DNA from 4 places in the Thermoanaerobacterium sp. CMT5567-10 genome. Region 4 is predicted to be linked to each of the others. Evidence: riboswitches for the same ligand, from Rfam matches in the RefSeq annotation. Region 4 holds a riboswitch; each other region holds the start of a gene.
What was found. Region 4 has a riboswitch for S-adenosylmethionine ahead of metK (methionine adenosyltransferase). Riboswitches for the same ligand answer to the same signal wherever they lie in the genome.
Positions count from the first base shown of each region.

Region 1: linked by a shared signal. The riboswitch ahead of metA (homoserine O-succinyltransferase) and the one ahead of metK (methionine adenosyltransferase) in region 4 are both predicted to bind S-adenosylmethionine.
Region 2: linked by a shared signal. The riboswitch ahead of Q2T46_RS12170 (methionine ABC transporter ATP-binding protein) and the one ahead of metK (methionine adenosyltransferase) in region 4 are both predicted to bind S-adenosylmethionine.
Region 3: linked by a shared signal. The riboswitch ahead of Q2T46_RS08310 (homoserine dehydrogenase) and the one ahead of metK (methionine adenosyltransferase) in region 4 are both predicted to bind S-adenosylmethionine.

Region 1 is NZ_CP130558.2:864,386-872,852, forward strand. Features, by position in the region: gene cysK (cysteine synthase A) at 1-903, opposite strand, end outside; gene copZ (copper chaperone CopZ) at 1,066-1,290, opposite strand; gene Q2T46_RS04515 (geranylgeranyl reductase family protein) at 1,367-2,530, opposite strand; gene Q2T46_RS04520 (YtrH family sporulation protein) at 2,635-2,961, shown strand; gene Q2T46_RS04525 (hypothetical protein) at 2,958-3,401, shown strand; SAM riboswitch class I at 3,495-3,603, shown strand; partial or broken gene metA (homoserine O-succinyltransferase) at 3,667-4,583, shown strand; gene Q2T46_RS04535 (APC family permease) at 4,735-6,090, shown strand; gene Q2T46_RS04540 (acyltransferase family protein) at 6,129-8,060, opposite strand; gene Q2T46_RS04545 (cysteine hydrolase family protein) at 8,343-8,467, opposite strand, start outside.
Region 2 is NZ_CP130558.2:2,398,157-2,406,623, reverse strand. Features, by position in the region: gene Q2T46_RS12200 (YerC/YecD family TrpR-related protein) at 1-281, opposite strand, end outside; gene Q2T46_RS12195 (PTS lactose/cellobiose transporter subunit IIA) at 466-783, opposite strand; gene Q2T46_RS12190 (PTS sugar transporter subunit IIC) at 804-2,126, opposite strand; gene Q2T46_RS12185 (PTS sugar transporter subunit IIB) at 2,139-2,465, opposite strand; gene Q2T46_RS12180 (hypothetical protein) at 2,471-2,650, opposite strand; gene Q2T46_RS12175 (BglG family transcription antiterminator) at 2,733-4,817, opposite strand; SAM riboswitch class I at 5,033-5,135, shown strand; gene Q2T46_RS12170 (methionine ABC transporter ATP-binding protein) at 5,216-6,238, shown strand; gene Q2T46_RS12165 (methionine ABC transporter permease) at 6,225-6,905, shown strand; gene Q2T46_RS12160 (MetQ/NlpA family ABC transporter substrate-binding protein) at 6,919-7,755, shown strand; gene spoVB (stage V sporulation protein B) at 7,816-8,467, opposite strand, start outside.
Region 3 is NZ_CP130558.2:1,604,336-1,612,802, forward strand. Features, by position in the region: gene crcB (fluoride efflux transporter CrcB) at 1-242, opposite strand, end outside; fluoride riboswitch at 300-360, opposite strand; gene Q2T46_RS08310 (homoserine dehydrogenase) at 431-1,723, opposite strand; SAM riboswitch class I at 1,787-1,889, opposite strand; gene recR (recombination mediator RecR) at 2,144-2,743, opposite strand; gene Q2T46_RS08320 (YbaB/EbfC family nucleoid-associated protein) at 2,757-3,092, opposite strand; gene dnaX (DNA polymerase III subunit gamma/tau) at 3,165-4,766, opposite strand; gene Q2T46_RS08330 (HD domain-containing phosphohydrolase) at 4,825-6,717, opposite strand; gene Q2T46_RS08335 (IS1634 family transposase) at 7,098-8,467, shown strand, end outside.
Region 4 is NZ_CP130558.2:2,296,057-2,304,523, forward strand. Features, by position in the region: gene Q2T46_RS11605 (rubrerythrin family protein) at 1-95, shown strand, start outside; gene Q2T46_RS11610 (IS1634 family transposase) at 324-2,036, opposite strand; SAM riboswitch class I at 2,290-2,392, shown strand; gene metK (methionine adenosyltransferase) at 2,465-3,652, shown strand; gene Q2T46_RS11620 (HD-GYP domain-containing protein) at 3,765-4,370, opposite strand; gene Q2T46_RS11625 (hypothetical protein) at 4,615-5,184, shown strand; gene Q2T46_RS11630 (ATP-dependent RecD-like DNA helicase) at 5,252-7,465, shown strand; gene Q2T46_RS11635 (ComF family protein) at 7,577-8,266, shown strand; partial or broken gene Q2T46_RS11640 (TIGR03826 family flagellar region protein) at 8,275-8,467, shown strand, end outside.

The DNA.
Region 1 (8,467 bases), 1.4 Mb from region 4:
TCTTTCACCTGTATCAGGAAGCAATACGACTATAGTCTTGCCTTTGTTTTCGGGCCTTTTTGCAATCTGAGTTGCTGCAAATGCAGCCGCACCAGATGATATGCCAACTAATAATCCTTCAGATTTTGCCAATGCTCTTGACGTCTCAAATGCCTCGTTATTTTTTACTTGATATACCTCATCAATTATGTCTTTATTAAAAACTTCAGGTACGAATCCTGCACCTATGCCTTGTATCTTGTGTGGACCTGGCTTGCCACCAGATAGCACTGGCGAATCAGCAGGTTCTACTGCAACGATCTTTACATTAGGCTTCTTTGATTTCAAAACTTCACCGACACCTGTTATTGTTCCGCCTGTACCAACGCCTGCGACAAATATATCTACATTTCCATCCGTATCTCTCCATATCTCTTCAGCAGTGGTCTTCCTGTGTATTTCAGGGTTAACAGGATTTTTAAACTGCTGTGGTATAAATGCATTTCCATACTGCTTTGCTAACTCTTCAGCTTTTTTTACAGCCCCAGACATGCCTTCAGGACCCGGTGTCAATACTATTTCTGCTCCTAGTGCTTTAAGTAAATTTCTTCTTTCAACGCTCATAGTCTCAGGCATAGTCAAGATTAACTTATACTTCTTCGCTGCAGAAACAAAAGCCAATGCGATACCTGTATTGCCACTTGTCGCTTCAATTATCACAGTGTCTTTATTTATTAATCCTTTTTCCTCTGCGTCCTTAATCATAGCATATCCAATTCTGTCCTTTACACTGCTTAATGGGTTAAAGTACTCCAATTTTGCAATTAATCTTGCTTTAAGATTGTTTTCTTGGTTGTAATTAGACAGCTCCAGCAGCGGTGTATTACCTATTAGATCCGTAAGATTTTTTGCTATTTTTGACATTTTATCCTCTCCTTTTAATTTTAAGTATTCCGATTGGATTTTATGTATTTATTATATATCAATTAATAAGTTTTGTAAATAATATTTTTAATTTTATTATACAGTAAATATAAAAAAATAACCGCATTAGCGGTTAAACATAAATAAAACAATTATAATATTTTAAGCTTCATATCCTGCATCAATAATTGCTTTTTTCATGTTATCTATTGTAACTTTTTTGGGATCGTATGTTACAGTGACATTGGCTTTATCTAAGTCTACTGTCGCTTTTGATACTCCATCAAGTGCTTTTAAGGCTTTCTCTACAGTCATTTTGCAATGATTGCATGACATTCCCCTTACATCAATCGTTGTAGTCTCGCCTTTTGGACCAAATAAACTCATATTTAAACTCTCCTTTCATATACTCATTAGGGGTATTACCTATACATAGTTTAATTTAACTGCATCTTGATGTCAACTATTTTATGTTCACATCTCTTTCTACTTTCATTTTCGTCTTAGATTTCATTATACCCAGTGCATACAATGGAACTTTTATCTTAAAATTCATATAATTATTATCCCCCATCATTATATCTACAAAGTATGATAGCACATTTGGAAAATATCTTACTGATTTTTCTATGAAGTCCATATTATTGTAAGTAAATTGCGCTAATCTGTATGCCCATCTTATGTCAGGCACAACTTCTCTATTAAGCCTAAGAGTATATTCGTCAAGTTCGCATTCTCCATTGAAATGCTTTTTTATAACGTCAAATGATATATTTGCAGTAAGCAAAGCATTGTATATTCCCTCACCTGTAAATGGATCGGCAAGCCTTGTGGCATCTCCAATTAGCATTATTTTATCATTGTTAAATGTCCCATTTCTTCCATTCTGAAATGACAGTTGATGCCCGTATATTTTGCATTCTTCTACATTGCCAACTACAATTTCGTCAATCATATTAGAAAGATTTTCCTTTATTTTTGATGTTTTACTTAAAAAAGTTCCAACGCCGATAGACAATCTATCTTTTTTGGGAAATACCCAGCCGTAGCCGTATTTTATAGCATTAAAGTCTACCACAACTTCTCCCTTTAATCTTTCAACATCGCTATTATCAACGTATATTTCTGCTTCAAGTGCAATACCTTTTTTGCCGTTTAATAAATTTGCTTTATGTGCCACAGTACTGTTTATTCCATCCGCACCTACTAATATCCTTGTTTCATATTCGCCTTTGTCTGTCACAACAACAACTTCTTTGTCATTGTTGTAAAAATCAAAAACCGTTTCTCCATCATGTATTTCACATCCCATTTCATTCGCTTTGTCTATTAAATATTTATCAAATTTAGTTCTATCCACTTGATATATGATAGGTTTTTCAGTCTCTAGGACTACTGATTTATTGTTTGGAAATTTAAAAGCAATCTTATATGTGGTATCCTCCACATAATCACTTATATCAAGATCTAACATTTTATAGCACCTTGGCGTTATTCCACCGCCGCACGCTTTATATCTCGGTATAGTATGCTTTTCTATCAATAAAGCTCTATATCCTTGAGTTGATAATTTTCTAGCTAATGTAGATCCTGCAGGTCCGCCGCCAATGATAATTACATCATACATTTTTTTCACCTCTATATTAAATTATAATTGCAATGCTTAACAAATAAAAGTTGCACATCAGATATTTTAAATTTGATAAGCATATAAATATATGAGGTGGTTTTATGTTAATAAAAGTATTCAGAATTTTTTTCATACCATATTTTACATCCCTTGGTGTAGTCGTTGGTGGTACTATTTTAGGCTCTCTTTCATCCCTTTTCATATTTGAGTCTCCCATAAAAATAATTAATTCCATACTGAAAGATATAAGACTTTGGGCTATACTGGTGGGGCTTGGAGGATCTTTTACTACAATAAGAGGTCTTGAAATTGGTTTTAGCGGTGAATTTACACAGCTAGCAAAACAAGGATTAATTCTTTCTGGTGCTTTTCTAGGTTCTTATTCCGGATTTAAATTGATTACCTGCATAATAGGTGAATTCAAATGAATAAAATCACATCATTCGTAAGTGTCTTTTTAATAGGTGTAATTATAGGGGGATCAATTGTAAATGTGGTAAATGGCATCGTGATCGAAAAAATATCATTTGAAAGAGATGCATATAAATTAAACAATGCAGCACTAAATGAAAAAATAGAAAAATTGAATGAATCATTAAAGAATCAATCGTATAGAGTAGTAACTGATATAAAACCTTATGTTTCTAATAGTGACAGTAAAATCAGAATAGAAGTTGAAAAATATGTTAATGAAAAGTTGAAAGATATTTATGGAAAGCAAGTCGAAAAAATTAATCCAGATTTAATTTTTAACATATTCGATGGTCGAATTCTATCTATTGAGAATAAAAAAGTATCTTTAAAAGTAAAACACATTGTAGTAAGTACGACAATAGAAATATACATAACCGCACAGATAAATGAATAAATGAAGGAAAAATAAAGAGCAAGTTAACTTGTTATTGACATTAACAATTAACGAATATATAATTAATTTAACAATTTAATATTATAAATTCAAAACTCATCAAGAGTGGTGGAGGGACTGGCCCTGTGAAACCCGGCAACCGTCATATTTTTATGAAAATGGTGCTAATTCCTGCAAAGCGTTTAGCTTTGGGAGATGAGAAGATGTGAGTATTTACGCCTCTTCTCAGGAGGCGTTTTTATTTTACGCTTAAGGAGGTACAAAAATGCCAATAAAAATACCTGACGGACTACCTGCAATTGATATTTTAGCAAAGGAAAACATATTTGTGATGGCCGAAGAAAGAGCGATTCATCAAGACATACGGCCACTAAAAATCGCAATCTTAAACTTAATGCCTACAAAAAGCGTCACAGAAACACAGCTATTAAGACTTCTTAGCAATAATCCCTTGCAGATAGATTTAACATTTCTATATACTGCCTCTCATAAACCTAAAAACACTGCACCAGAGTATTTGGAAACTTTTTACAAAACATTTGATGATATAAAATACGAAAAATTTGATGGACTTATTATAACAGGAGCACCGGTAGAAACCTTGGACTTTTCGGATGTTGATTACTGGCATGAGCTTAAAGAGATAATGGAATGGAGTAAACACAATGTGTACTCTACATTTCATATTTGCTGGGGTGCTCAAGCTGGTCTTTATTACCATTATGGCATTCCTAAATACCCTTTAAAAGAGAAAATGTTCGGCGTATTTCTGCATAAAGTATCCAAAAAAATGTCGATTTACTGCGAGGTTTTGACGACGAATTTTATGCTCCCCATTCCAGGTACACAGAAGTAAGAAAGGAAGATATCCAATTAGTTGATGACCTTGAAATACTTGCTGAATCAAATGAAGCAGGGCTATATATAATAAGCGCAAAAAATGGCAGACAAATATTTGTCACAGGCCACTCTGAATACGATCCATTGACACTGAAATCGGAATACGAAAGAGACTTAAAAAAAGGCATACCGATAAAAATACCAAAACATTATTTCCCGGGAGATGACCCCAACAATGAACCAATTGTAAAGTGGAGAAGCCATGCAAACCTGCTCTTTTCAAACTGGTTAAATTACTACGTATATCAAAAAACGCCGTATGACATAAACTCCATTGAATAGACAATATATTTGTGCAGGAATAGAGATGTCGATAATCTTCTATTCCTGCATATTTTTATATATATCCTGCAAAATTATTCATTGACTTTTTTACTGCTCTGTGCTAATTTAATTATGCTATTTTAAAAATTTATAGAAAGGAATCATATATATGGAGAAAACACAAAAGCTCAAAAAAGACATAGGCTTATTTATTGCGACAGCATTAGTGACAGGCAACATGATGGGATCTGGCATATTTATGCTTCCAGCTACATTAGCATCAAAGTCCGGTCCCGGTGCAACAATACTTGCATGGCTCATTACAGGCATAGGGTCAATCCTTTTAGCATTGTCATTTGCAAACCTAGGCTCAAAGATTCCAAAGGCTGGTGGTCCGTATGAGTACTCAAAATTAGCTTTTGGCGACTTTATAGGTTTTATAAATGCATGGCTTTACTGGAATGGTTCTTGGATCGGAAATGCCGCTGTAGTCATAGCAGTTGCAAGCTACTCAAGTGCTCTATTTCCAATTTTATCTCAAAGCCACCTAGCAGCTTTTTTATACACAAGCGCTATTTTGTGGATTTTTACAATAATAAATATAATAGGTGTAAAAAGAGCTGGCTCGACACAAACAACCATAACTGTCTTTGAAGTATGCCTTTTTTTATTTTTCATAATTGTGTCTGCAGTGCATTTCAAAACAAGCAATGTTTTACCTTTGTTTCCAGCAGGAAAGGGCATAAATACACTGTCTGCAGCAGCTACTTCCACATTATGGGCATTTGTAGGACTTGAAACTGCGTCGATAACTGCTGAAGAAATCAAAAACCCTGAAAGAAATGTGAAGTTAAGCACGATTTTTGGCATATTAATCGCAGTAGTAATGTATCTAGCTATAAATCTCTCTGCGATGGGTGCAATGCCTCAAAACGAACTTGCAAAAAGTGCTTCTCCAATTGCTGACATACTTAAACAGTTTTTAGGTAAAAACATAGCAACTGTAATTATTGTTGGCTCTGTAATAAGCGTTCTTGGCACGACGGTTGGATGGCTTTTATCAACAGCCCGTGTTGCGTATGCGGCAGGAAAAGATGGATTGTTTCCTGAAATCTTTGCTAAAGTACATCCAAAATACAAAACACCTCATGTTTCGTTGATTATAGGTTCTGTACTGGTTAATCTGCTGTTGTTGATGAACTATACAAAGTCTTTAGTCTCAGCCTTTACGTTCATAATATTGCTGGCTACGCTTTCTTTCTTGCCTGTTTACGCTTTTACGGCAGCATCTGAAATCATGCTTCTCATAAAAAGAGATAAGAAGGTAAATGTACTAAGCTTCATCAAAAATTCATTTGTGCCGCTTTTAGGCTTCATTTACGCAATATGGACAATATACGGATCTGGAGCCGAGACAGTCATGTACGGATTCATAATGCTTATGTGCGGAATACCATTCTATATTTATATGAAATACAAAAATTCAGTAAAATTGGATGAAGTACGAAAAGTCTTAAAAAGCTAAAAAGGCTGCAAAAAGTGCAGCCTTTATTTATTCATTATTTAATTGCTATCTGTATTGTTGTCTTTTATCGTCTTTGCTATAAGTGAAGCAAAGTATTTTGCTCCAGAAGGCTCCAGATGTACTGCATCTGGTGAAAAGAATGAATCATGGCCATAACTTGCTTTATACCAATCAATCAATGTTGTATGCGGATATTCAGAAGATACTTTATTTAATGTTTTATTTACCACGCTTTCCCATGGTCGAGGAACACGCACATTCACTAATATTATATGTTTTACAGGTTCTGCAGCTTTTAAAAGGGACAGCAGTTGATCTTCTGTAAAAGGTCCATTTGTACCTAACTCAACTATCAGAGTATCGCTGATTTTTCCCTTTGCCTTAAGAGATTTTACGACATCTTTCGCCTGATACATCTGGCGTCCCACTTTACCATCTATTGTAATTCCGGGCAGCATTTCTTCCAAATAAGGCTTCGTATCGATCAATATAGAATCACCAATAATCGTTATCCCTTTCCCGTCCTGAATCTTAACATCAGTTTGACCACTATCATTTGACTCTACACTTGAGTCCGCCTTTCCACCTTTATATGGATAATATTTTATATCCCTCCTATTATCTGGTATATTAGAACTGTCTTCTTGTACAATACCATCACTTGTAACATCGCTATTTTCTACATAAGATGGTGAAACATTTTTGCCATTTCCACCTCCACTGGAGTTTAAAGATACTGACGCATTAGCAGGCATTATCCCGCTCATTCCTGCTATAAATATAGACACTAAAACTGTAGATACTATAACTAACACGGATGTTTTAAATTGAAGGAATATTTTCCCTTTTCTAAGCCTTAAAGATTTTATATCCTGAATCATTCTTTTAAGTGCACCATGCCTAATAGGATCTTCTATATATCTCCATGACAAGGCAGATATAAGTATAATCAAAAATATCTGAAGTACTGCCCGTATTGGATTTATACCTTCTGTATCAACTGCTGGAGTAGTCAAAATGAGTACAGGAAAATACCAAAGATATACACCATAAGACCTTGCACCAAGCCATCTTAAGGGAAAACATCCCAATGCCTTACCTAATAAACTCTCTTGATGTGCTGATATCGCTATTGTAACCGCAGCTACTATAGATAATAAAAACATTCCACCTCTGTATACAAAAGTATCATATTGATTAACATAGACAAACATTATGAAAATTACTAATATTGATAAAAATCCAATTACATCCAAAATCAACCTCTTATTTCTTGAAATATTGTTTGAAAGCTTATCACTTGGTAAAATCAATGCTAAAGCCGATCCTAAAAGCAGCCCAAAAGCACGTGTGTCAGTCCCATAATAAACACGGCTGGGATCCATACCAGGCTCATACAGCATTCCCATAGCCAAAGCAGATGCTACAGATAGCAGTAAAGTCAAAAACACAATATATCTTTTTTTCTTCAAATATTTAAATAAAATAATCAAAACAAGAGGCCATATAAGGTAGAACTGACCTTCCACAGCTAATGACCATAAATTCCCAAACGTAGATGGAGGACCAAATTTTGCAAAATAGGAAACTTTGTGAAAAATCAGCCACCAGTTGTTAATATACAATATGCTTGTTATTGCATCACCTTTTATAGATGCTAGCCTTCCAGGATCAAATAATGTAACATAGCAAACCACCAAAACTACCATTATAAAAAGTGCAGGAAATAATCGGAGCATTCTTCGCAGCCAAAAATTTTTTAAATCTACTTTGCCGCTTCTTTCCCATTCAGCAGAAATTATATTTGTTATCAAATACCCAGACAAAACAAAAAATATGCTGACACCCAAAAATCCCCCCTGCATAAAGCTTAAATTGAGATGGTACCCTATGACAGCAAGCACGGCTATTGCACGAAGGCCATCAAGCCCTGCCATATATCTCACATTGCTGTTTAAAGGCCTTGGCATCGAGATCCCCTCCTATAGTCTGATTCCCTTATCTTAGCATAAATAATATGTATATCAAATGTTATAATGTTATATTTTTGAATAAAATTCAAAATATTACAAAATTTTTCAATATATCTCATAAATAACCTTTTTTCTTTAATCCATTATATATTATCAATATTACAAAAGCATTACAACATATAAATAAAATATAAATATCTCATAAATATTTATTAACAAAAAGAGCTCTTTAGACGTTTAAAAGAGCTCTTAACATAACCATTACTATATTGATTTGTATTATTCTTCCAACAATTCTTTAACAATGTTTATACCATTAAGCTTCATATGATATAAAAACATCACATGTGTCAAATCACCATCGTGTGGAATAATTTTAAGCCTCTCAGCAGTTTTTACACTTA
Region 2 (8,467 bases), 100 kb from region 4:
AACCTATCGAGAATTAAATTATATCCATTTGCTCCATAATTTAATGCTCTGTTTACCCTGCTTATTGTAGCTGTGCTTGCACCTGTTTTTTCCGCTATTTCTATATATGTTTTTCTATCTCTTAACATCTTAGCAACTTGAAGCCTCTGGGCTAATGATTTGACTTCATTTATAGTAGCTATATCTTCAAAAAAACGATAACATTCTTCCATGTCTTTAAGCATTAAGACAGCTTCAAAAAGCTCGTCCACATTTTCGTCTCTGATTTTGGAATCGTACATTGATTATCCCTCTTTCCAAATTTTTATTTATATGTCCATCTACATTGTACAAAATTCACATCAATTATTCAATACTTTAAAGTAAAAAAGATAAAACACATGATCGTCCAAAAACCAGTATTTAAATCACACTCCTTGGAATAAATAAAAGGTGAGTATAACTCACCTTTTATTTATTAGTTGTTTATTTTATCTTTTTTTCAAGAGCATCCAACCTCTTATACAAGTCAACAAGCCTTTTTATGAGGTTCTTCTCAGCAAGAGCCGTCATAAGTTGGTCTTGCGCATGTATTACAAGGAAGTTTGGAGCTTCACTTTGTTCGCCTTGTACCAATGCATTTTGGTAATCGTGGCCTGCATAAAATTCTTCATCAGCCTTTTCTAGATGCTTCTCGGCAGATTCAAAATCCCCTTTTTCTGCTGCATCTAATGCTTCATAAGCTTCACCTCTGGCGTTTCCACCATGCAAGACTAAATTGTATATAATTTGCTCTAATTCCATCAAAGGGTTCCTCCTTATGCTTATTTATTTTCTTCAGCTTCTCTTTCATTCTTCAAAAGTTGTGCTTCATACATTTTGAAGAACGGATAATATATAATGCCTGCTACAATCAAGTCTACAAGCTGCAGAATAGGTCCTCTCCAATCGAGGCCACTTGATATAAAACCACCAATGAACACAGGAACTGTAAATGGAAGCTGATACAACGGTCCTGTTACAAGATGAAAATGGAATGCAATGTAGTTTATAGTAACAACTGCAGCAGGTGCGATTATGAACGGTATCATCAATATAGGATTCAATACTATTGGTGCACCAAATATAAGCGGTTCATTTATATTGAATATAGCAGGAATAAACTCGGCTGTTCCTATTGTCTTAAGCTGTTTTGATGCTGAGAACAAGAACATAATAACCAGTGGCCATGTAGTACCTGAACCGCCAAGATGTGTAAACATGTGGAAGAATGGTTCTGTAACAATACCTGTCATTGTCTGATGTGCATTTAACGCCTTAACATTTGCAGCAAGCTGACTCATCCAGAAAGGATATGCTATAGACGATACAACGTTCATGCCATGAATTCCCAGTGACCACAAAAGCATCATCAGTATGATTTCAGCTAGTGCTGCCCAATAACTATTTGACGCTGCAACAAGTGGCTTAAATACTTCAATTACCAATTGTGGCAGTGTTACTTTGAAGTTGGCCCATACAATCCATTCAACAATCCAAGCAGAAACAACCATTACAAACATTGGTATTAATGCCATAAAGCTTCTAACAACATACGGTGGTACTGCTTCAGGCATCCTTATTACAAGGCCCTGCTTATTAAAGAACCTTACAACAACTGCTGTCAAAACGCCTATTATTATAGCAACAAATAGACCTTGTCCACCTAGATAGTTAAGAACATCCCCAAAACTTACTTTAGTGACATCTGAAGCCGGGAAAGTAGTAACCAGAAATGCCAACATTGAGATAATACCTGTCATAGCCTCATCTAAATCCCAGCGAGTCGCTAAGCTATAAGCTGTTCCAAATGCTACCATCAAAGCCATAATACCAAATGATAAGTTGAAAGGAATCATTAACTGCCCTGCAATAGGTTTTATTGCGTTAGCCCATGCAACGATCGGTCCCCAATTTGCACCTTCTGCAAGAGGTGGATTTGCTATTATCAAAAACAATGAACCTGTCAATATAACTGGTAATGCAAAACTAGAAAAAGCATCCCTTATTGATTGAAGAATGACATTCTGTGCTATTCTTGCCAGCACAGGCATCAACGATGATTCCATCCACTTCATAAACCAGTTATTTGTAAGTCTGTCGTTCATCTATATTACCTCCTATGCTTCTTTACCAGATTTTTTAGCAAGCTCTATAATCTGGTTTAATATCTTTTTTGCATCCATAAGCGCAAAAGCCTGCATATCAACAATGTCTACAGGAATGTTATACTTTTCTGCGATTGTCTCTACTTCCTTTTTTAAATGTCTTACCTGCGGCTCTAAAAGAGCAACATCGTATCCTTCAGCTTTTTTCTTAAATTCACCTGTTCCACCTGCATCAACTGTTACGTCCAAACCTTGCTTTTTTGCTTCATCTGTGACTTTTTTTGCTAATGCGCTTGATGTAGCCCCCCAACTGCATAATATAACACCATGTATAGCCATATTCATTACCTCCTTTTATGATTATTTTTATGGCTTTTTTTGTTGTTATTTATCCCTTTTTTTAAATTTTTATCATACATTTTAAGCATTCTTATCATATACCCTTGAACAAGTGCAATTCCTCCAATGAAAAATGCACCAAATAAAAGAATTTCTATACCATGTGTGAATGTATCATTTACCATGGAATACGCTGCTGTTATAATCCACACCAAAGACAACATCACATAAAATATCTTTCGCTGTTTTAATGAAATACTAAACATTTTAATCACCTACAAGATTCCTTTTAATCTCATCATAATACTTTTCCATCAATGCCCTCTGCACTATTTCTTTAGCTTCGTCGAGATTGCTTGTACTATTCAGCTTTTCAACAAGATCTTTGCTTTCTATAAACGAAACACTTAAATCGCCAAGTATCTCTATCCACATCTTGTCATTATCAGGTGCAACCATTAGAAAAGCTGTCTTAATGATTTCATAATCATTGATTAAATTTTTCATTCTAACTTCGCTTTTTACTTTTCCAAAAATGATGATTGGTTTATTTAAACTAGATGCTGTACAATGGTAGATCACAAATCCTTTGCCAGGAAGAATAATCTTGCCAAGGCTCTCTCTTCCCAAAAGCTTCTCTTTTATTGAATCAATTTTTTCTTTGTCTAAATCACCCGTATTAACAAAATCATCTAAAAGAGAATCAATAATCGTCTTTGAGTTTTTCCCAAATATATCTTTAAACTTAAGAGAGCTGCACAATTCAATAATTCTTTTGCCATATTCGGCTATGTGCAAAAGCTCTTTATACTTATCGCCTTCTGCCTTTCTGCTGGAAAAATCCATTATGAAGTCTGTATTTAATGCCTCTTTTAACTTTTTGACGTCATCGTCTAAAAGTAATGGATTGACAATTACCGTTTTTTTGTCCTTTATGTCAAGAGGTATAGTAGATACAATTAAGTCAATATCATCTCTATCTTTAAAATCTTTTACTCTAAGGCTTGAAACAGTATCTACAATGTTTAACTGCGGAAACATCTGAAGCTTTGATAGAAGCATTCTGGATGTTCCTATTCCACTTGCACATACCACTAGAATATTATGCCTTTTCGTTTTGTCATTTTTCCTTGCTATAGCTGCTCCAAAATGCATCGCAATATAGCCAATCTCATCATCTGGAACATCAACATCAAGCTTATTCTTCAATACATTTGCAATTGATATGCACCTTTCAAACAGTGCACTATACCTATCTTTTATATCGCTTATAAGGGGATTCCTTATTGCAAGGCCCATCCTTAGTCTAAAAATCGTAGGTCTTAAATGAGTCTTTAAACCACTTAAAAGCATTGAATCATCTCTAAAACTTGTGCCAAATACTCTTTCAGCAACATCTATCATCTCGTATAAAACTTCATTTACAAATTCGTCATTTACATCTTCAGTGTTTGCTCTATATCTGGCACCTTGAAGATGAATTGTTATATAACCGATTTCATCTTCAGGAATAAAGACATCAAATTCTTCTTCCAAATATTTTGCAAGCATTTCTGCAAATCTGTACTCATCTGATTTTTTAAGTTCAAAAAGGCTTTCATTACCTATTTTGATCTTTTCGCCTTCTTTTATTCTCTTTAACGCCAATGCCAAGTGAACTGTAAGCCCCATATAAGAGCTTTCAGCCAGCTCGTAGTCCAGTGATTTCTCTAATCTTTGTATAGCTTTCTCTATCTTCAAAACTGTGTCATAATCGATAAGTCGCAATAGCCTGTCATTGATGTCCTCACTTAATCTGTTTATATTATTGTACCCTCTATTTAAAAATTCCATTAAGTCCTTCGTCTCAACATTGTCATAGAGAAAATTTATTATAGCCTTCCTTATATTTCTTTCATCGCCTTTTACATATATGCCCACACCTGGCTTAGTCACAATTGTGACATTTTGCCTACTTAGCCATTTATCTATTTCTTTTATGTCATAGCTAATTGTAGCAGTTGTGACATTGTACTCTCTTGCAAAATACTCCAGCTTAACAGGCTCTTTCATTTGTAGTAGCTCTGATAGAATTAATTTTCGCCTTTTCTCAGCATCTACACTAGGACGATAACCTATAACATCAAAATTAAATTTCTCTATATCGCTGTCGCTACCATCTACTGTCAAAACACCTTCATTGTTTTTTAACTTTAAGTTATAATCTTTGATGTATTCATTTATGGCATTTATCTCTCTATAAATTGTTCTTTTGCTTAATTTATAATTAGCGACGATATCGTCTAAGCTGTACATCTCTTTTGACATAACTTTTTTTAAAATCTCTAGTTGGCGCCCACTTAGTTCTTTCATAAGATTTTGTCCTTTCGTCTATGACAAATTATTAATAAGTTAACTTATCTTACATTTATATTATAAGCAATTATTCTCATAATTCAACATAAACTTGTAAGCACTGTGTCAATATTAGAATGACATAAATTTAATATCTCCGGACATGAAAATTTTGCTTGACTTTTCATTTTTAATCCTATATAATCATTTTAACAATTTAAAATGAAATTATTCTCTTATCCAGAGAGGTGGAGGGACTGGCCCGATGAAACCCGGCAACCGGCACGAAAGTGCAATGGTGCCAATTCCTGCGGCTTTAATGCTGAGAGATGAGAGAGGAACTAACCTCTTTCATTGGGAGGTTTTTTTTATTGCATTTTTGACGTTCCAACTTTTCATAAAGAGGGTGAAATATTTTGATATCAATTAAAAATCTAAGTAAAGTCTACAACACAAATGGAAAAGATGTAGTTGCACTCAAAGACATCAATTTAACAATAAATGATGGAGAAATATACGGCATAATGGGCTTAAGCGGTGCAGGCAAATCATCGTTGATTAGGTGCATAAACATGCTTGAAAAGCCTACAACCGGAAGCATTTCCATAAATGGTACTGAAATGACAAAGTTAAGCCCAAAAGAACTTCGTGAAATGAGAAAAAAGATTGGCATGATATTTCAGCATTTCAATCTTTTAATGAACTCTACAGTGTATGAAAACATAGCTTTTCCTTTAAGAATCTCAAAAGCTAAAGATTCTGTTATAAAAAAGCGTGTAAATGAACTGCTTGAAGTTGTGGATCTTAAAGACAAGAAATACGCATATCCTTCACAACTATCTGGTGGTCAAAAACAAAGAGTCGGCATAGCAAGGGCGCTTGCCAACAACCCCGATATAATCTTATCAGATGAAGCGACATCTGCATTGGACCCGACTACGACAGAATCAATATTAAACTTACTTAGAAACATAAACAAACAATACGGTATAACAATAGTCGTCATAACACATGAAATGTCAGTCATAAGAAACTTATGTGATAGAGTCGCTGTTTTAGAAAATGGCGTTATCATCGAAGAAGGAAATGTAATAGACATTTTTTCCAATCCTTCTACAGAAACGTCGAAAAGATTTTTAAAAGATATGATAGCAGAGCTTCCTCCTGACATCCTCATAGACGACAAGAATCCAAATGAAGAAATATTGCGTCTGTCATTCTTTGGTAGCAGTAGCAACGAGCCTGTAATATCACATATGATAAAAAAGTTTAATGTTGATGTAAATATAATTTCTGGAAATATAGAAAGAGTCCAGAACTCTCAAATAGGAAATCTCCTTATAAAGATTAATGGAGATCCAAGTTCTATAAAAGATGCAATAAAATTTTTAGAAAAAAACAGCCTTAGAATAGAGGTGCTTAAAAATGGTATCATTTAGTAACACAATACAATACTTAATAAACTTATGGCAGCTTATGGAGCAGCCTTTGTGGGAATCACTGTATATGGTATTTTTCTCTACCCTTTTTTCTGTAATAATAGGTCTACCGCTAGGAATAATACTTGTAATAACAGATAAAGGCCATTTATCTGAAAACATCAAACTAAACCACATATTGGGTACCATCATTAACATTATGAGATCAGTACCATTTATAATTCTTATAATTGCGATTTTCCCACTTTCAAGGCTTATAGTAGGTACTACAATTGGACCAACAGCAGCAATAGTACCTCTGTCAGTTGCGGCTGCCCCTTTTGTAGCAAGAGTAATTGAGTCATCTCTAAAAGAAGTTGATTGGGGTGTCATAGAAGCATCAATATCTGTTGGTGCAACAATACCTCAGATAATATTTAAAGTCATGATACCAGAGTCACTACCATCACTGATATTGGGTGTAACTCTTACAATCATAAATATTTTGGGATATTCTGCTATGGCAGGTGCTATCGGAGGAGGTGGACTTGGAGATCTAGCTATAAGGTATGGATATCAAAGATATGAAACAGATGTACTTATTGCAACAATAATCGTTTTAATCGTCTTTGTAGAAATCGTACAAAGATTAGGAAACTACCTGGCAAAAAAGGTTGATAAAAGATGAAAGGATGGTATAGATGAAAAAAATAATATTATTGATTACATTAATATTGACATTATCATTCGCCATTGTAGGCTGCACTAAATCAAATAATAATGAGACCAGCTCAAATGCAGGTAATAATTCAGACAAAATGACAAAAATAGTTGTAGGGGCAACCCCAAATCCTCACGCAGAAATACTTAATGTAGTAAAGCCAATTTTAGCAAAAGAAGGAGTAGATCTCGAAATAAAAGAATTTACTGACTATGTAACTCCTAATACGGCATTGGCCGATAAACAAATCGACGCCAATTTCTTCCAACACGTCCCGTATTTAGAGGATTTCGAGAAGAAAAAAAATGTAAAGTTAGTTCCTTTAGTCAAAGTACACGTAGAACCAATGGGAGCTTATTCAAAAAAGATAAAATCGAAAGATGAAATAAAAGACGGCGCAACAGTGGCAATCCCAAATGATGCTACAAATGAAGGAAGAGCATTGTTGCTGTTACAAAAAGAGGGTTTAATAAAATTGAAGGATTCAAATGGACTAACACAAACTCCCAGAGATATTGTCGATAATCCTAAACATTTAAAAATTGTAGAGCTTGAAGCACCTCAACTGCCAAGGACACTTCAAGACGTAGATTTAGCAATAATAAATACAAACTTTGCATTAGAGGCAAATTTAAATCCATTAAAAGATGCAATTTTCATGGAAGACAAAGATTCACCGTATGCTAATGTATTGGTTGTAAGACCTGACAATCAGAATGACGCTGCTATACAAAAATTAGCAAAAGCTTTAAATTCCGAGGAAGTCAAAAAATTCATAGAAGACAAGTACAAAGGTGCTATAGTACCAGCATTTTGAAATCTTAGTAAATAAAAGCCCGTGTCTCACGGGTTTATTTTTTGCTATAAATTAAATCTTTCATTTACTCCTTGAAAATATTAACTTGTTTAAATCATTCAAATATGGCAGTCTTATAATATAACTTACCAAAAGATACAAGGCTAATCCAGATGATACAGTAATAAACATTACGATCCATTTATTAGATATTACCATTATCAAGTTAAAATACATAATTGTATCAGCTATGCTCATTATAAGCGCAGATATAAGTGGTTTAAAAAACCAATTGTTATAGTCAACTGTAAGGCCTGTTACCTTAGCTAATACTCTAAAATTTAATATGAACACAAGAATATCCGCAAATATAAAACCGTATATATATCCAAATAGTCTTAAACTAGGTATCGGAATTAGGACATACATAGCTATTACTGAAATAACGGTCCAGATAACAGAATTTTTCAGGACTACATTTTGCATTCCAAGTCCATTTAATATGCTAGTAACAATAGATTCCAGATATGCAAAGATGCTTCCTGCAGCAATTACTTTTACTAGTGCTCCTACACCAGGACTATTTGGATAAAGCAAAGAAGCTATCTCTTCAGGTAACGTAAGAAACAATATAATAGCCGGTATTGCTATCATTGTAGTGTACCCTATTGCTTGATTTATGCGCAATCTCACTGTGTCCCACTTTTTTAAAGATGCAGCTTCAGAGACAGCA
Region 3 (8,467 bases), 690 kb from region 4:
GTTGAAAATGTAGTAAAGGCACCGATGAACCCAGTCGTAATTGCCAATCTAATATTAAAATTAACCTTAAATTCTTCAAGCGTTAAATTTGATATATAACTTAATAAAAATGAGCCAAAAATATTTATAAAGAATGTCTCAATTGGAAATACTGTATGCAATATACTTTGATAATAGCTCGAAATCAAATATCTCAAAATTGCACCGAAAAAACCGCCAATTCCTATATAGATGTATTCCATGAAGATTGCCCTCCATTTTCATAAGATAGTAACAAATAAGCTCCTATTGAGTTAGTATACCCAATAGGAGCCATCAGCTTCGATGCATTTAAAGGTGAGCTCCATCACCTTACAACAACAATTATATCACAGATTTGTTTTTAAAGTAAATATTTCATAATGATATACATTCTATTTTGCCTAATTTTTTATATAACTTCACTTTCTATTGTGTTAACATGTCTAATATCCTCTTCATTGCCGTTATACAACACCTTGAAGAGACTCTCTATCGTACTCATTTTTTTATTTTCTAAACTTTCTATAAACCTGTTTATATCATTATCAAAAAGCTTGAAAACTGCCGCAAAAGTATTGCCATCATAAACAGACTCTTTAAACGAAGCACCATTATCAGTAAAAAATTTTAAAATATTTTTTATATTAAACTTGTAAAAGAGTTTAAGTCTTATATAAAATACATCTGTAAAACTACCGTTAAAAACTGAAATATGTTTTGCCGTACGATTTGTTTTTATGCCGTAATTCAATAGTATATCTATTAAATCTGCAACAACTGAATCCCCTGTAGGCATTTGTCCTGCACCTTTTCCAATAAAAATAAGCTCTTTGAAACCATCTCCTCTCAGTATAACAGCATTGTTTACATCGCCAACACTTGCTAAAATATTGTTAGCTTCTATTAGTATAGGCTCTACACTCCCATAGACATTGCCTTTCTCGTATTTAGCCCATGCAAATGGTTTAATTTTATATCCCCATTTTCCGGCATAATATATATCATCATATTTTATTTCATTTATACCATATCTCATTATTGAATTAACAGAAACATCAACATCAAATGCTTTTTTTATGAGAATCACAAGCTTATACAGAGCATCGAATCCTTTTATATCGTAATCCGGATTGCTTTCCGCATACCCTCGCTTTTGAGCAGCTGCAAGTGCTTCATCATATTTCATTCCCTTTTCTATTATCTGTGTCAATATGTAGTTTGTCGTACCGTTTATTATTCCTCCCACAAAATTTATTTCATCGGTTATTTTGAGTCTCTCAATCTGATGTATAACAGGTATTGCTCCAGCAACACTTGCCTCAAATTTCAAAAATACACCATTTTCATCTGCCATTTTTCTAAGCTCGCCTCCATATTTTGCCATCAACTCTTTGTTTGCAGTAATAACATGCTTCTTAGAAATTAACGCCTTTTTCACGTAATCGTAAGCAGGATCAACTCCTCCCATTACTTCAATTATTGCACTTATTTCGCTATCACACAAGATTTCGTTAGCATCAATTGTTAGTATTTCATCTATACCATTAATATTTCTCGGTTTATCAGGATGCTTCACTAGTATTTTTTTTATTTCAGGATAAAACCCCGTTTTTTGTTTTATATGCTGTTTTCTTGATGTGACTATTTTATAGACTCCGCTTCCTACTGTTCCAAATCCCAGCAATCCAATCTTAAATTCCATGTGGCATACCTCCTAAAAATTTTTGGCCCTCTTCAATGAGAAGAGGGCCAAAATACGCCGCTCCTCTCATCTCTCAGGTATTTCCTGCAGGATTTGGCACCAAGCGTAAATAAATGCCGGTTGCCGGGTTTCATCGGGCCAGTCCCTCCACCACTCTTGATAAGAGGATTCCAATATTCTCTTTTAAATTTATTAATGAATATATTATCACTTTACACTATTATAGTCAAGCATTCTTTTAATTCTGGTATCTTGTATTTTAAAATTCTCCTTGAAAGTTGATTAAAAAAGTGTTCAGCAATATTCCTTAATTATTATTTCCTTGATTCTGAACAAAAAAATCATGGCTTGAAAGAAACTTTTCTTTCCTTATTACCATGATTTTTATGGTACTTTGATATGAATTTAATTTTTGTAAATTTACATTTCCCTTCTACCTTCCAATGCCCTCGATAAAGTAACAGAATCAGTATATTCGAGGTCACCACCAACAGGTACACCATGTGCTATCCTCGTCACTTTTATGCCAAAAGGTTTTATAAGTTTTGCAATGTACATAGCAGTCGCTTCGCCTTCTATATCGGGATTTGTCGCTAAAATAATCTCTTTTATGTCGTTATTATTAATCCTTTCTAGCAATTCTTTTATCTTTATATCTTCTGGTCCTATACCGTCCATGGGTGAAATTACACCATGCAGCACATGGTATAAACCACGATACTCCCTTGTTTTCTCCATAGCTACTACATCTTTCGGATCAGATACCACACAAATAGTAGATGAATCTCTGGTTTCATCGCTACAGATATTGCATAAATCGCTATCAGTGAAATTATAACACTTGTTGCAGTATTTTAAATTGTTTTTTGCCTCCAATATAGCATTAGATAAATTAATAACGTCATCTTTTGGCATATCCAAGATGTAAAATGCAAGTCTTTGTGCTGTTTTTCGTCCAATACCTGGAAGTCTTGATAATTCATCAATAAGCCTTGACAATGACCTCGAATAAACATTCATCAATTAATTCACCTCAAAATAAGCCTGGTATATTAAAGCCTCCTGTAATTTTTCCCATTTCCTCTGCAATCATGTGTTCAGCACTTCTTAAAGCCTGATTTACTGCTGCTAAGACTAGGTCTTCTAGCATCTCCACATCGTCCTTATCAACAACGGCAGGATCAATCTTTATACTGATCAATTCTTTTCTTCCATTGGCTACTACCTTTACAGCTCCACCGCCTGCAGACTCTTCAACCGTCTTGTTTTCAAGCTCTTCCTGCACTTTCTTCATTTGCTCTTGCATCTGTTGCGCCTGTTTTATCATGTTGTTCATGTTAAAACCGCCAGGAAATCCTCCTTTTGCCATTCACAATACCTCCTATTAATATTTAGTGTTCTCTTCCTATTTATATGCTGATTTTGGCTGGGTAGTGATAAATTAATCTATAATTTCTACATCGCCAAAATATTTTTTTACCGCTTCAATCAACTCGTCATCTTCATTTTTTTTGACTACTACGTTCACTATATAATCTTTTCCAGTGAATTTCTTAATAACATCTTTAATATAATCTTTATTTTCAACTTTATTCAGTTCATCTTTGTAGAATTCATGCTCCTTTGGATATTCTATCATAAAATTACCGTCTTTCAAATACGGTTTGCCTAAACTCAAAAAAGAAAAAATCATAGGTCTATCTTTTTTTATTATATTCAATACTTTATTAAAGACTTCATTTACATCGATTTTATCGCTTTTATCTGCACTCTCAGTAATTTCTATGTGCTCTTTTTTTATTTCATCTGCAGCAACTTTATCATCTTCAACACCCTTTTCGGATTTTACTACATCTTTTTTCGATATAATACCATCATCATTTTCTCCATTAAATGCTACTTTAACGTTATTCAATCTACTTTCCAGTTTCTTAATCCTATCTAAAATGCTGTCTATATCAGGTGATATTTCAGGATTTATAAGCTTCAATACTGTTATTTCAAATAATATTCTTGGTGATTGCGCGTATCTAATTTTCCCTTGTAAATCTATCAATTTTTCTATGGCATTAGACAAAAACGACATATCAAATTCCGACGCCTTCAATATTTTATCGTTTATCTCTGTTTCTAATATTTCTTCGGACTCTGTACCGCATGTTTTGTAAATAACAACGTCCCTCAAAAATGAAAGCATCGCTTTGATCAAATTGCTTACATCTATGCCATAAAGCATCAATTTATCTATCTGATTTATGACTTCCTTTGCATTTCTATCATTTATGCTTTTTACAAGAGTGTATAATGTATCATCATTTACAGTACCAAGAATGTCACATACATCATCATACGTTAAAACATCATTGTATGACACACACTGTTCAAGTATGCTTATGGCATCTCTCATAGAGCCATTTCCATGACGGGCAATCATCGCAATAGCTCTATTTTCTATGCTTATGTTGCTGTCTTTTGCAATCTTCTCTATATTTTGTGAAATGACTCTTGATGGTATCCTTTTAAAATCAAATCTCTGACACCTTGACAAAATAGTTGCAGGTATTTTGTTTGGCTCTGTAGTAGCTAATATAAATATAGCATGTGATGGCGGCTCCTCCAACGTTTTTAAAAGCGCATTAAAAGCACTTCCTGATAGCATATGAACCTCATCGATAATATACACTTTGTACTTACATATAGATGGTGCATATATTATATTGTCTCTAAGTTCTCTTACATCATCAACGCTGTTATTTGAGGCTGCATCTATCTCTATTATATCTATAAGGGAATTGTTGTTTGCAGATTCACATATTTGGCATCTATTGCAAGGCTCACCTTCTACACTGTTAGGACAATTGACTGCTTTTGCAAAAATCTTGGCAACACTGGTTTTGCCTGTGCCTCTAGTCCCACAAAAAAGATAAGCGTGTCCTATTCTTCCCGTCTTTATCTGATTTCTTAACGTTCTAACAATATGATTCTGTCCTAAAACCTCACTAAAATTTCGAGGTCTGTATTTTCTGTATAATGACTGATACATAAAAAACACCTCATTTATTTAATTGTAACAAAAAAAAGGATACTTTTCTATATCCTTTTTAGTTAGCTATCTCAATTTCTCTTTTGATTCTTTCAATCTTTTTTCTGTCTCTCATATAAATAGATATCACACTATCTACCACCCGCGGATTGAATTGCGTTCCTTTATACTTTAATAATTCATTTACGGCTTCGTCAAAAGGCATCCCTTTTCTGTATGATCTATCAGATGTCATTGCATCAAATGAATCTGCAACACACAGTATTGCAGCAATCAATGGTATGTTATCATCATCAAGCCCAAATGGATAGCCTTTTCCGTCGTACCTTTCATGGTGTTTTTCTATTCCATCTATTATATCTTTCGACAGCCCTATAGGTTCCAAAATTTTCTTCGATATACTAGGATGCTGTTTAATCTTATCATATTCTTCTTTTGTAAGTTTTCCAGGTTTTGTGAGTATTTTATCTGATATTCCAATTTTACCTATATCATGTAATATGCCAGCAATTTTTAACTTCTCTATTTCATCCTTTGGAAGCCCCATGCTTTCACCTATAATTGCTGCATATTTTGAAACTCTCAAAGAATGGCCTTTAGTATATCTGTCTTTTGCTTCAACCGCATATGCCAATGCATCAATTGTTCTTAGATACCAATTTCTTAAATTATCGTAGAGATTGGCATTTTCTATAGCAATAGATACACTATCAGCAACAGATCGCAATAAGCTTATATCATTCGCTAATCTTGATGTAGTTAATATATTTAATGTTCCTACAGCCTTGTCTTTCGATATTAGCGGAACAGAAATTATATTCTTGACATTTAATTGTTTAAGTCTTTTTAACAAAACGTAATCTGCTGGAAATTTATTCGCATCTAAAATCGTAATTTCCTTTGATACAAGAAGCTTAACATTTTCATCAGTTGTCAAAGAAAGCTCTTTTAGAAGAGGCATATCTTTTAATTCCCCTGCTGCCACCATAAGCTCCAAATTCCCTGATTCATTGACAGTTCTTATGGTACACAATGGAGAAGACAATATTGTTGATATTTTTTCTGCTATAGAATAAAGTATATCACGGGGCGCTAAATTTTTAGTCAACAATTGTGTCACATTTCCTATAGCAAGAATTTGCCTATTTCTCTCCAGTATCTCTTTTTTTGCAGTGCAATAATCGGTTATATCTCTGGACAATCCTTGAATTCCTAGCAATTCACCCTCACTATTTTTCACTGTCTTAACTCTAGTCTCAGTCAAAATTGTTGAGCCGTCTCTTTTTTTGAATTTTATTTCTGCCATATTTATTTTTCTGGTCATTAAATCTTCCATTAATTTTTTATCATCATCATCAATGTATTCAAAAATTTTTTTACCTATCATTTCATCAGGTAAATAATCTAAAAATTTTAAAGATCTGTTATTTATAAACTCTATATTGTACTCTTTGTCGGTAAACCAAAGAATATCCGACATATTATCAACCAATGTTCTATACCTTGATTCTGATGCTTCAAGTTCATTTGTAACAGCCTCCATCTGCTCATATGACGCTTCAAGCTCCATATAAAGGTCTTGCAATTCATTATTCTTTTTAATTAACTCCTGAGATTCTTTTTTTAGCTCTTCATAATTCGACTTTAACTTAGAAGACATTTTGTTAAAATTTTTTGATAACTCTGCAAATTCTTCTGTTACATCTATGTCAATATTATAATCGTATTCACCATTTGTAATTCTTTTAACACATTCATTTAATTTTTCCAGAGGATATGACATGTATTTCGATTCTCTCATTGCTATAAAAACTGAAATAAGCAAAATTAAAATAGATGTAATTATGTTATTTCCAATCCCTTTTATAATGTGTACAAATGAAAGAAGGTACACAAAAAGCGAAACTCCGAATATTATTGCAAACAATCGGCTGCGATAACTTTTAAACATAAATACCTCCCTAAGCAGTTAAAATCACTACTAATATTTTCGACAATATAAAAAAAAACTTTACACAAATTTTAAATATCAGAATATTTTTTGTGTATTATACTTTACTAATAAGTATTAAATTTTTTTAATAATTAAAGGTAATAATAAAAGGCCGCACACCCGACTCTGTCATGTTACCATAAGCGTTACATAAGCAGTTAACTCCATTCAAGCACCCCTAGTTTTGCAGCAAAATTTTATGTAGCGTAACCCGGAACCAGCAATTTTACTAACGATTCCGGGTAAAATTTTTTTAAATTTTTGTCATATTTTGGTTGCGGATTATTATGGATTGTGGTATAATATAGTTATATTGAATTTTATTGGGGGAGTTTAATGTGTATTTAAAGAAAAGCAAACGTAGTTCCGGAAGAATATACTTATCTATTGCAGATGGATATCGCGATAAAGAAAGAGGGCATACAAGGACTGTTACTATTAAATCCCTTGGATACCTCGATGAACTTCAAAAACAATACGATGATCCTATCGCTTTTTTTGAACAAAAGGTTAAAGAATTGAATGAACAAAAAGCCATGAAAAAGGCTCCAATTGCTCTTAATTTTTCTCCTAATGAAAGACTTTTGGTTAATACGGATAACCGTAAAAACTTTGGCTATGCTGCATTTAGTAAGATTTATCATGAGCTTGAATTGGATAAATTTTTGAAAAACAGGCAGCGTCATTCAAAAGAAGAGTATGATGCTAATGCTATTATGAAACTTCTCGTATTTTCACGCTTATTGTATCCTGCTTCAAAGAAAAAGACTTATGAGAATAGAGATATATTCTTTGAGAGGTCTGATTTTTCTTTGGATGATATCTACAGATGTTTATCTTTTTTCAATAAGCATAGTGATGCTTTGCAACTTTGGGTTCATGAGCATATTAAGTCTTTATATGAACGAAATACTAATCTAGTTTATTACGATGTTACCAATTATTATTTTGAAATTGATGAACAAGATGAATTGCGTAAAAAAGGCGTTTCTAAAGAACATAGACCAGATCCAATTGTGCAGATGGGATTATTTATGGACACCAATGGTATACCTATTACATATAAACTTTTTCCTGGTAATGCTCTAGATAAAACTACACTTATGCCTATGTTAAGGAAAATACAACATGATTATTCTTTGGGAAGAATTATTGTAGTTGCTGATAAAGGCATCATTACTGGCGATAACATTTGGTATACTTTATCTGCTGGTAATGGTTATGTATTTAGCTATTCTGTTCGTTGTGCGGATAAGGAATTTAAGAAATATGTCCTTGACGAAAATGGATATACATACAGAGGAGATAGCTTCAAGATAAAATCCAGACTTTATCCAAGAGAAATATTAGTAACCACCACTAAAGGCAAAAAAATGAAAAAGGTAGTTGATGAAAAACAGGTTATTTTCTATAGTGAAGAGTATGCCTTAAAAGCAAAATATGAACGAGCTGCTACAATAGAGAAAGCAAAAGACCTAATTAAAAATCCAGCAAAATACAATAAAGCTACATCTTACGGTGCTTCCAAATATGTAAAGAATCTCATTTTTGATGAAGAAACTGGCGAAATATTAGAAAGTGCTCATCAACACTTAGCATTTGATGAGGAAAAACTAAAAGAAGAAGAAAGATTTGATGGATACTATGCAATAGTTACTAGCGAATACAAAGAATCTGATGATAAAATTATTGAAATGTACCGTGGCCT
Region 4 (8,467 bases):
ATATTTGCCCAGTATGTGGCTATACTGCAATTGATACAGCACCAGAAAAATGCCCTGTATGTGGTGTATCAAGAGATAAGTTTGTTGAATTCTAAAAGGCAAAAATAACCCCTTCATTATTCATATATAGTTAATTTATTAGTGCTTGGGAATACTCAAGCACTTTTTACGTGCAGACTAAAATTTTTTAAGTTGACTTCTTAAATATACTGTGTTATTATATCCTGACTTTTGCAGCAAAAAAGGATAAAAAAAGCCCATAAGCCCTTTAAAATGAAGGCTTTCGGGCTTTCTGTTTTTGTCAATAAGTTGTAGTGGAAATGTCATTTTTTTACTTCTCCTAAAATTTTTTTAATCTCTCCTAATGTCATAATCTTTTTCCCAAAATCAATACCTAATTCTTTACCTATATCTTCAAGAACATCATTATTAAAATCAAACAGGTAATAATTTTCTTGTATGTAACTGCAGGATGCTTTTGCTAGACTCTCAAGTATAGCTGAAACAGAATATTTTCCATTTAATCTATATTCAAGTATCCTCACAATTACAAGTGATATAAAGCATATCAGAAAATGAGCATCAATATGCTCTTTTAGTGATAAATACACCGGTCTGCTTTCGATATCACTTTTAGTTATTTTAAAAGATTCTTCTATTTTCCAAAGGCCACGGTACATTTCAATAATTTTATCATCAGATTCTTTGTATTCGCTAGTAACTATTGCATAGTATCCATCAAATCTTTCTTCTTCTTTTAGTTTTTCCTCATCAAATGCTAAGTGTTGATGAGCACTTTCTAATATTTCGCCAGTTTCTTCATCAAAAATGAGATTCTTTACATATTTGGAAGCACCGTAAGATGTAGCTTTATTGTATTTTGCTGGATTTTTAATTAGGTCTTTTGCTTTCTCTATTGTAGCAGCTCGTTCATATTTTGCTTTTAAGGCATACTCTTCACTATAGAAAATAACCTGTTTTTCATCAACTACCTTTTTCATTTTTTTGCCTTTAGTGGTGGTTACTAATATTTCTCTTGGATAAAGTCTGGATTTTATCTTGAAGCTATCTCCTCTGTATGTATATCCATTTTCGTCAAGGACATATTTCTTAAATTCCTTATCCGCACAACGAACAGAATAGCTAAATACATAACCATTACCAGCAGATAAAGTATACCAAATGTTATCGCCAGTAATGATGCCTTTATCAGCAACTACAATAATTCTTCCCAAAGAATAATCATGTTGTATTTTCCTTAACATAGGCATAAGTGTAGTTTTATCTAGAGCATTACCAGGAAAAAGTTTATATGTAATAGGTATACCATTGGTGTCCATAAATAATCCCATCTGCACAATTGGATCTGGTCTATGTTCTTTAGAAACGCCTTTTTTACGCAATTCATCTTGTTCATCAATTTCAAAATAATAATTGGTAACATCGTAATAAACTAGATTAGTATTTCGTTCATATAAAGACTTAATATGCTCATGAACCCAAAGTTGCAAAGCATCACTATGCTTATTGAAAAAAGATAAACATCTGTAGATATCATCCAAAGAAAAATCAGACCTCTCAAAGAATATATCTCTATTCTCATAAGTCTTTTTCTTTGAAGCAGGATACAATAAGCGTGAAAATACGAGAAGTTTCATAATAGCATTAGCATCATACTCTTCTTTTGAATGACGCTGCCTGTTTTTCAAAAATTTATCCAATTCAAGCTCATGATAAATCTTACTAAATGCAGCATAGCCAAAGTTTTTACGGTTATCCGTATTAACCAAAAGTCTTTCATTAGGAGAAAAATTAAGAGCAATTGGAGCCTTTTTCATGGCTTTTTGTTCATTCAATTCTTTAACCTTTTGTTCAAAAAAAGCGATAGGATCATCGTATTGTTTTTGAAGTTCATCGAGGTATCCAAGGGATTTAATAGTAACAGTCCTTGTATGCCCTCTTTCTTTATCGCGATATCCATCTGCAATAGATAAGTATATTCTTCCGGAACTACGTTTGCTTTTCTTTAAATACACATTAAACTCCCCCAATAAAATTCAATATAACTATATTATACCACAATCCATAATAATCCGCAACCAAAATATGACAAAAATTTAAAAAAATTTTACCCGGAATCGTTAGTAAAATTGCTGGTTCCGGGTTACGCTACATAAAATTTTGCTGCAAAACTAGGGTACTCAAGCACTTTTTACGTGCAGACTAAAATTTTTTAAGTTGACTTCTTAAATATACTGTGTTATTATATTTTAAGTTAAATAACGAAAACTCTTATCAAGAGAGGTGGAGGGAGGAGCCCTATGAAGCCCGGCAACCTGTCTTTATGACAAGGTGCTAATTCTCGCAGAAGGTAACTTCTGAAAGATGAGGGTGATTGTGCCTCTTCTTTTGGAGAGGTTTTATTTTGTTTAAGGTCTTTTATGAGATAAAAAGGAGGATATAAATGAAAAAATATTTTACTTCAGAATCTGTAACTGAAGGACATCCAGATAAAATTTGTGACCAAATATCTGATGCAATAGTTGATGAAATACTTAAAAATGATCCATATGCAAGGATAGCATGTGAGACGGCTGTAACAACAGGAATGGTTTTAGTTATGGGTGAAATTTCTACCAAGTGTTATGTGGACATACCTAAAGTCGCAAGAAAAGTCATAGAGGAGATAGGGTACACTCGCGCAAAATATGGTTTTGATGCAAGTACATGCTCTGTTCTTACATCTATTGATGAACAGTCTCCTGATATAGCGCTTGGAGTTGACAAAGCATTGGAAGTAAAAAAAGGTATTTCACATGATGACCTAGAAGAACAAGGTGCTGGGGACCAAGGCATGATGTTTGGATATGCATGTACAGAGACTCCTGAGCTTATGCCACTTCCTATATCGCTCGCTCATAGACTTGCTCGTAGACTGGCAGAGGTCAGAAAAAATGGTACATTAGATTATCTAAGGCCTGATGGAAAGACACAGGTAACAATAGAGTACATTGACGATGTTCCGAAGAGAGTAGACTCGATAGTCGTATCAACACAGCATTCACCTGATGTTGACCATGACAAGATAGAAAATGATGTAAAAGAATATGTCATAAAGCCAATTGTTCCGCCAGAGCTAATTGATGAGGATACGAAGATATACGTAAATCCGACAGGAAGGTTTGTTGTCGGTGGGCCACAAGGCGACAGTGGGCTTACAGGTAGAAAGATAATAGTTGATACTTACGGCGGATATGCTAGGCATGGCGGTGGAGCTTTTTCTGGCAAAGATCCGTCAAAAGTTGATAGATCTGCTGCATACGCTGCAAGGTATGTTGCGAAAAATATTGTTGCTGCTGGCCTTGCTGACAAGTGCGAGGTTCAACTGGCGTATGCGATAGGTGTTGCTACACCATTAGAAGTAAATATTGATACTTTTGGCACTGGTAAGATTCCTGATGACGAAATATCAGATATTGTAAAGAAAGTATTTGATTTAAGACCTGCTGCAATCATAAGAGATCTTGATTTAAGAAGGCCTATTTATAGGCAAGTTGCTGCATACGGACATTTTGGGAGAACAGACCTTGACCTTACATGGGAGAGAACTGATAGAGTAGAAATACTAAAGAAACTTGCTTTCAATAAATAAATTTTAAGCCCGGAAAAATTCCGGGCTTGCGGCACTTTTATATATCTATAGCCGCATTAATAATGTGTACGCTACGCTAATAATATTATAACACATAATTTTAAAAAATCTATTAGATGGCAATTCCCTTATTATGATTATTTTTATCAAGAGATGATTTGCTGTTTTTTAATACATTTTCCAGCGCTGAAACTAACATCTGATTGTATTTTGTACCGCATTCTCTTAAATCTTGAATTGCTTCCTTAAAGCTTTTTACCTTTTTATAAGCGTATAGTCTTTTATTTGTCATAGCATCAAAAGAGTCACAAATAGCTACTATTTGAGCACTTAATGGGATAAACTTAAGACCGTAAGGGTACCCCGAGCCATCCAATCTTTCGTGATGGTATAAAACAGCAGGTATTAAATACATAAGTGGAGGCAGCACTTCCAGCATATTTGCACCGTAACTGGAATGCAATTTGATAAGATCGTATTCTGCATCTGTAAGTTTGTCTGGCTTTGCTAAAATGCTAATTGGTATCATCAATTTGCCTATATCATGCAGAAGTGCACCTTTATATATTGATATCTGTTCCTTTGGCTCCAATCTAATTATATTAGCAATCTTAAAAGATAATTTTGCAACTCTTAGACTGTGTTTGTATGTCTCATAATTATAGTTTTTTAGTGACATCAAAAGATGCGATATAAGTTTATCTTCATCATAATTCATATTCTTTTTCTCCTTTTTTCGACATTTTCTATTATATTATAAATTTTGATAACAGTCAATAAATGTATATGTTGTAATAAAATTCAAAAAAAAAAAAAAAAAAAAAAAAAAAAAAAAAAAAAAAAAAAAAAAAAAAAAAAAAATCAGAAAATTATGATTAATTCTTGATAATTATTTATTGACTTTGGAAAAATTATCTTATATAATAAATACAAACATAAGTTCGCACAAAGGAGTAATGGAGATGAGAAATGTTGAGATGCCAGATGTGTACCTTGCTATTTTACCTTATTATATAGATGAATACGGAAATGGAACAGAACTTATAGACTTGGATGGTAATGTATCGTATATAAAGTGCAGTGTAAAAAGTTGCTTAAATAAGACGCTAAAAAGATATGCTGTAGACTTAAGTGCTATAAGAGAAAAGTATGCGAAAAGCCTTGGCATAAGAAATTCATTTCCAATTCCATTAGCTCGTGACTTTACTTTGATACAGTTAAAGGTGAGGATCCCTAAGGTAGCAAAGGACACTGCTTACGGATATATATGTTATGAAAAAATAAGGAAGATAGAAGAGTGTGCATCATTTAGTTTAATATACGTAGGTGAAAGCAATATAAAAGTTTATCAAAAGAAGGCATCAATAGAGAAACACATGAGAGATGCTTCTATGATGAAGACGTTTTTTGCTAATTTAGATTCGTTAAATTATGACGACAAAGCCATGTACAATCTTCCTGCAACAAAGGCAGATATAGCACTTTTATACGAAGAGATCGTTAAGATAAAGTTTAAAATTGAAAAAATGTGATATGTGCTTCAAATATAATTAAAAATAATATACAATGTTAATAGAATAAGGCAAAGTAGGGATAAGAATGGTGGAAATAGTAGGTACGGTTGAGGAGATAATATTTAAAAACGAACAAAATGGATATGCTGTATTAGAGCTTAATTCTAAAACAGATTCTATTACTGTTGTGGGCTATATGCCGTACGTGGGAATCGGTGAGACTTTAAAGATTGAAGGAGAATGGATGACACACCCTGATTATGGGGAACAGGTAAAAGTATCAAAGTATGAAATGATAGCACCATCAACATTGTACGGCATGGAGAGATTCCTTTCATCAGGACTTATAAGAGGCATAGGACCTGTTATGGCAAAGAAGGTTGTCTCAAAATTTGGACTCGATTCACTTAATATAATAGAAACACATCCTGAGAAGTTAATGGAAATACCGGGTATAGGCGAAGAACGAGTCAAGATGATAACTGAGTCTTACGAAAAGCAAAAAGGCTTAAGAGATGTGATGGTGTTTTTGCAGGGGTACGGTATATCTACCACAAATGCCATAAAAATTTACAAACAGTATGGAGATGATTCAATAAATCTTATAAAGCAAAACCCGTACAGGCTATCTGATGAGATATTTGGAATTGGATTTAGGACTGCCGATAAAATCGCTTTTGCAATGGGTGTTGATGCACATTCAAGCTACAGAATTTCATCAGGGACGAAATACGTTTTAATGCAGTACGCTGCAAATGGACATACATATGTACCTCTTGACTTATTATCAAAGGAAACGGCTAAACTCCTTGATGTATCTGAAGAGGAAGTGAATGATTCCCTTGTGTTTTTGGCTCAGAGCGGCAAGGCAATGTTTGAGACATTTGAGGATGGATCTCACGGTGTTTATTATATACCATATTATACGGCAGAAAACAATACAGCAGATAAGATAATGAATATGACATTGACAGATGTGAATCCTGGTGACATCGATATAAAAAACGAAATATCGAAGATAGAAGCTGATATGGGTATTAAGCTTGCAGATAATCAGAGGCTTGCAGTCGAAGAGTCTGTAAAAAATTCAATCCTTGTAATAACTGGAGGACCTGGCACAGGAAAAACCACGATAATAAATTTCATAATAAGGCTATTTATGAAATTTGGAAAATCAGTTGCTCTGGCTGCTCCAACGGGTAGAGCTGCAAAAAGAATGACTGAGGCTACAAGCTTTGAAGCAAAGACAATACACCGCCTCCTTGAATATTCTTACACGGAAGAAGAGGGCAGGGGATTTGCAAAAGACGATAAAAACCCATTGTCTGAGGATGTCATCATAATTGATGAAGCATCTATGATAGACATATTGTTGATGAATGCTTTGCTTAAGGCGATTCCCTTAAGCTCTAGATTGATACTTGTGGGAGACGTTGATCAGTTGCCATCTGTAGGAGCAGGCAATGTTTTGAGGGATATAATAGATAGCGGTTTAGTTAAGGTAATAAGGCTTAATAAAATATACAGGCAGGGTAAAGAAAGTCTAATTGTAGTAAATGCGCATAAGATAAACAATGGTGAATATCCCGTATTAAATGATAGAGAAAATGATTTTTTCTTTATAAATGCCGCTACACAAGAAGAAATATTGAAAATAATACTGGATCTCAACAAAAGGAGGCTGCCGGAGGCCTACGGCTTTAATCCTTTTTCAGACATACAGGTTTTAAGTCCCATGAGAAAGGGCTTAATCGGTGTGATAAATCTCAACAACGAGCTGCAGAAATGTCTCAATCCACCAAAAAAAGGATTGAATGAAAGGCAAATGAAGGATTTTACCTTCAGAGTCGGGGACAAAGTCATGCAGATAAAGAATAATTACAAGATGAAGTGGACAAAAGGGGATGAGAAAGGCGAAGGCGTTTTTAATGGCGATATGGGAATCATTGAATCTATAGATAATGATGCACAGGAACTCACTGTTTTATTTGATGATGATAAGCAGGCTACTTATGATTTTGCAGATATTGATGAATTAAGCCTCTCATACTGTGTAACTGTTCATAAGAGTCAAGGCAGCGAATTTCCGGCTGTAATCATGCCAATGAGCTATGGCCCGCCAATGCTTTTAACAAGGAATCTTTTGTATACGGCTGTGACAAGGGCAAAAAAACTTGTTGTCATTGTGGGACAAGAAAAATATTTAAAAAACATGATAGATAATAATCTTATATCAAAGAGATACTCCGGCCTTTTGCCAAAACTTAAAAAGGCGCTTAGATTCATGATAAAAAATTAATTGTTAAATACATGCAGTATTTCTATTTATAGATAATATTTTTCATAGAAGTTAAATAAATTTAAAAATATGTCGATATAAAAGTTAAATAGTTGAACGGAAGGATGCACTATGATATTTCTCGATCTGTTATTTCCACCAAAGACAAATTGCATACTGTGCGGCAAGATGATAAAAGAAGGAAATATATGCGACGACTGTGAAGGCAAGCTGCCATTTATAAGTGGCAATAAGTGCATCGTATGTGGAAAACCAATTGATACAGGCGAGAAATGCCCTGACTGCATGGAGCATGAACATATTTTTAGCCGCAGTATAAGTGCTTTTGAATATGATGAAACTATGAAATCATTGATAGCCAGGTTTAAATATTACAAAGAGAGAAATTTATCTGAGTTTTTTGCAGAGTATATGTACAAATACATTAAAGATGCTGATATAAAATTTGATGTAATTGTACCTGTACCACTTCACAGAACGAAGTTAGATGAGCGAGGCTACAATCAAGCAGAGCTTCTGGCAAGAGAGCTATCCTACAGATTTGACATAATGATGTCAAAGCCTTTAAGGCGTATCAGAAATACAAAGTCACAGACAGCATTAAGCAGAGAAGAGAGGACAAAGAACTTAAAAGGTGCATTTAAAGTGGTCTATGAAGATATGATTAAGAATAAGACTATACTGCTTGTCGATGATGTCTTAACAACTGGCTCCACACTTGATGAATGTGCAAAAGTCTTAAAAGAAGGCGGTGCAAAAGATGTTTTTGCAACGACAATTGCTACAGGAAGGAATGTGTGAGGTGTACTATGAATATAAGGAATTGTAAAAGATGTGGAAAACTGTACAACTATACTGGATTTGACTTGTGCCCTGAATGCTTTAACAAAGATGAGGAAGATTTTGTCAAGATAAGGGATTACATTGAAAAAAATCCATAGGCGACAGTAGCAGAAGTGTCAGCAGCAACAGAAGTTGAAGTTAAAAAGATTTTGGATTTTT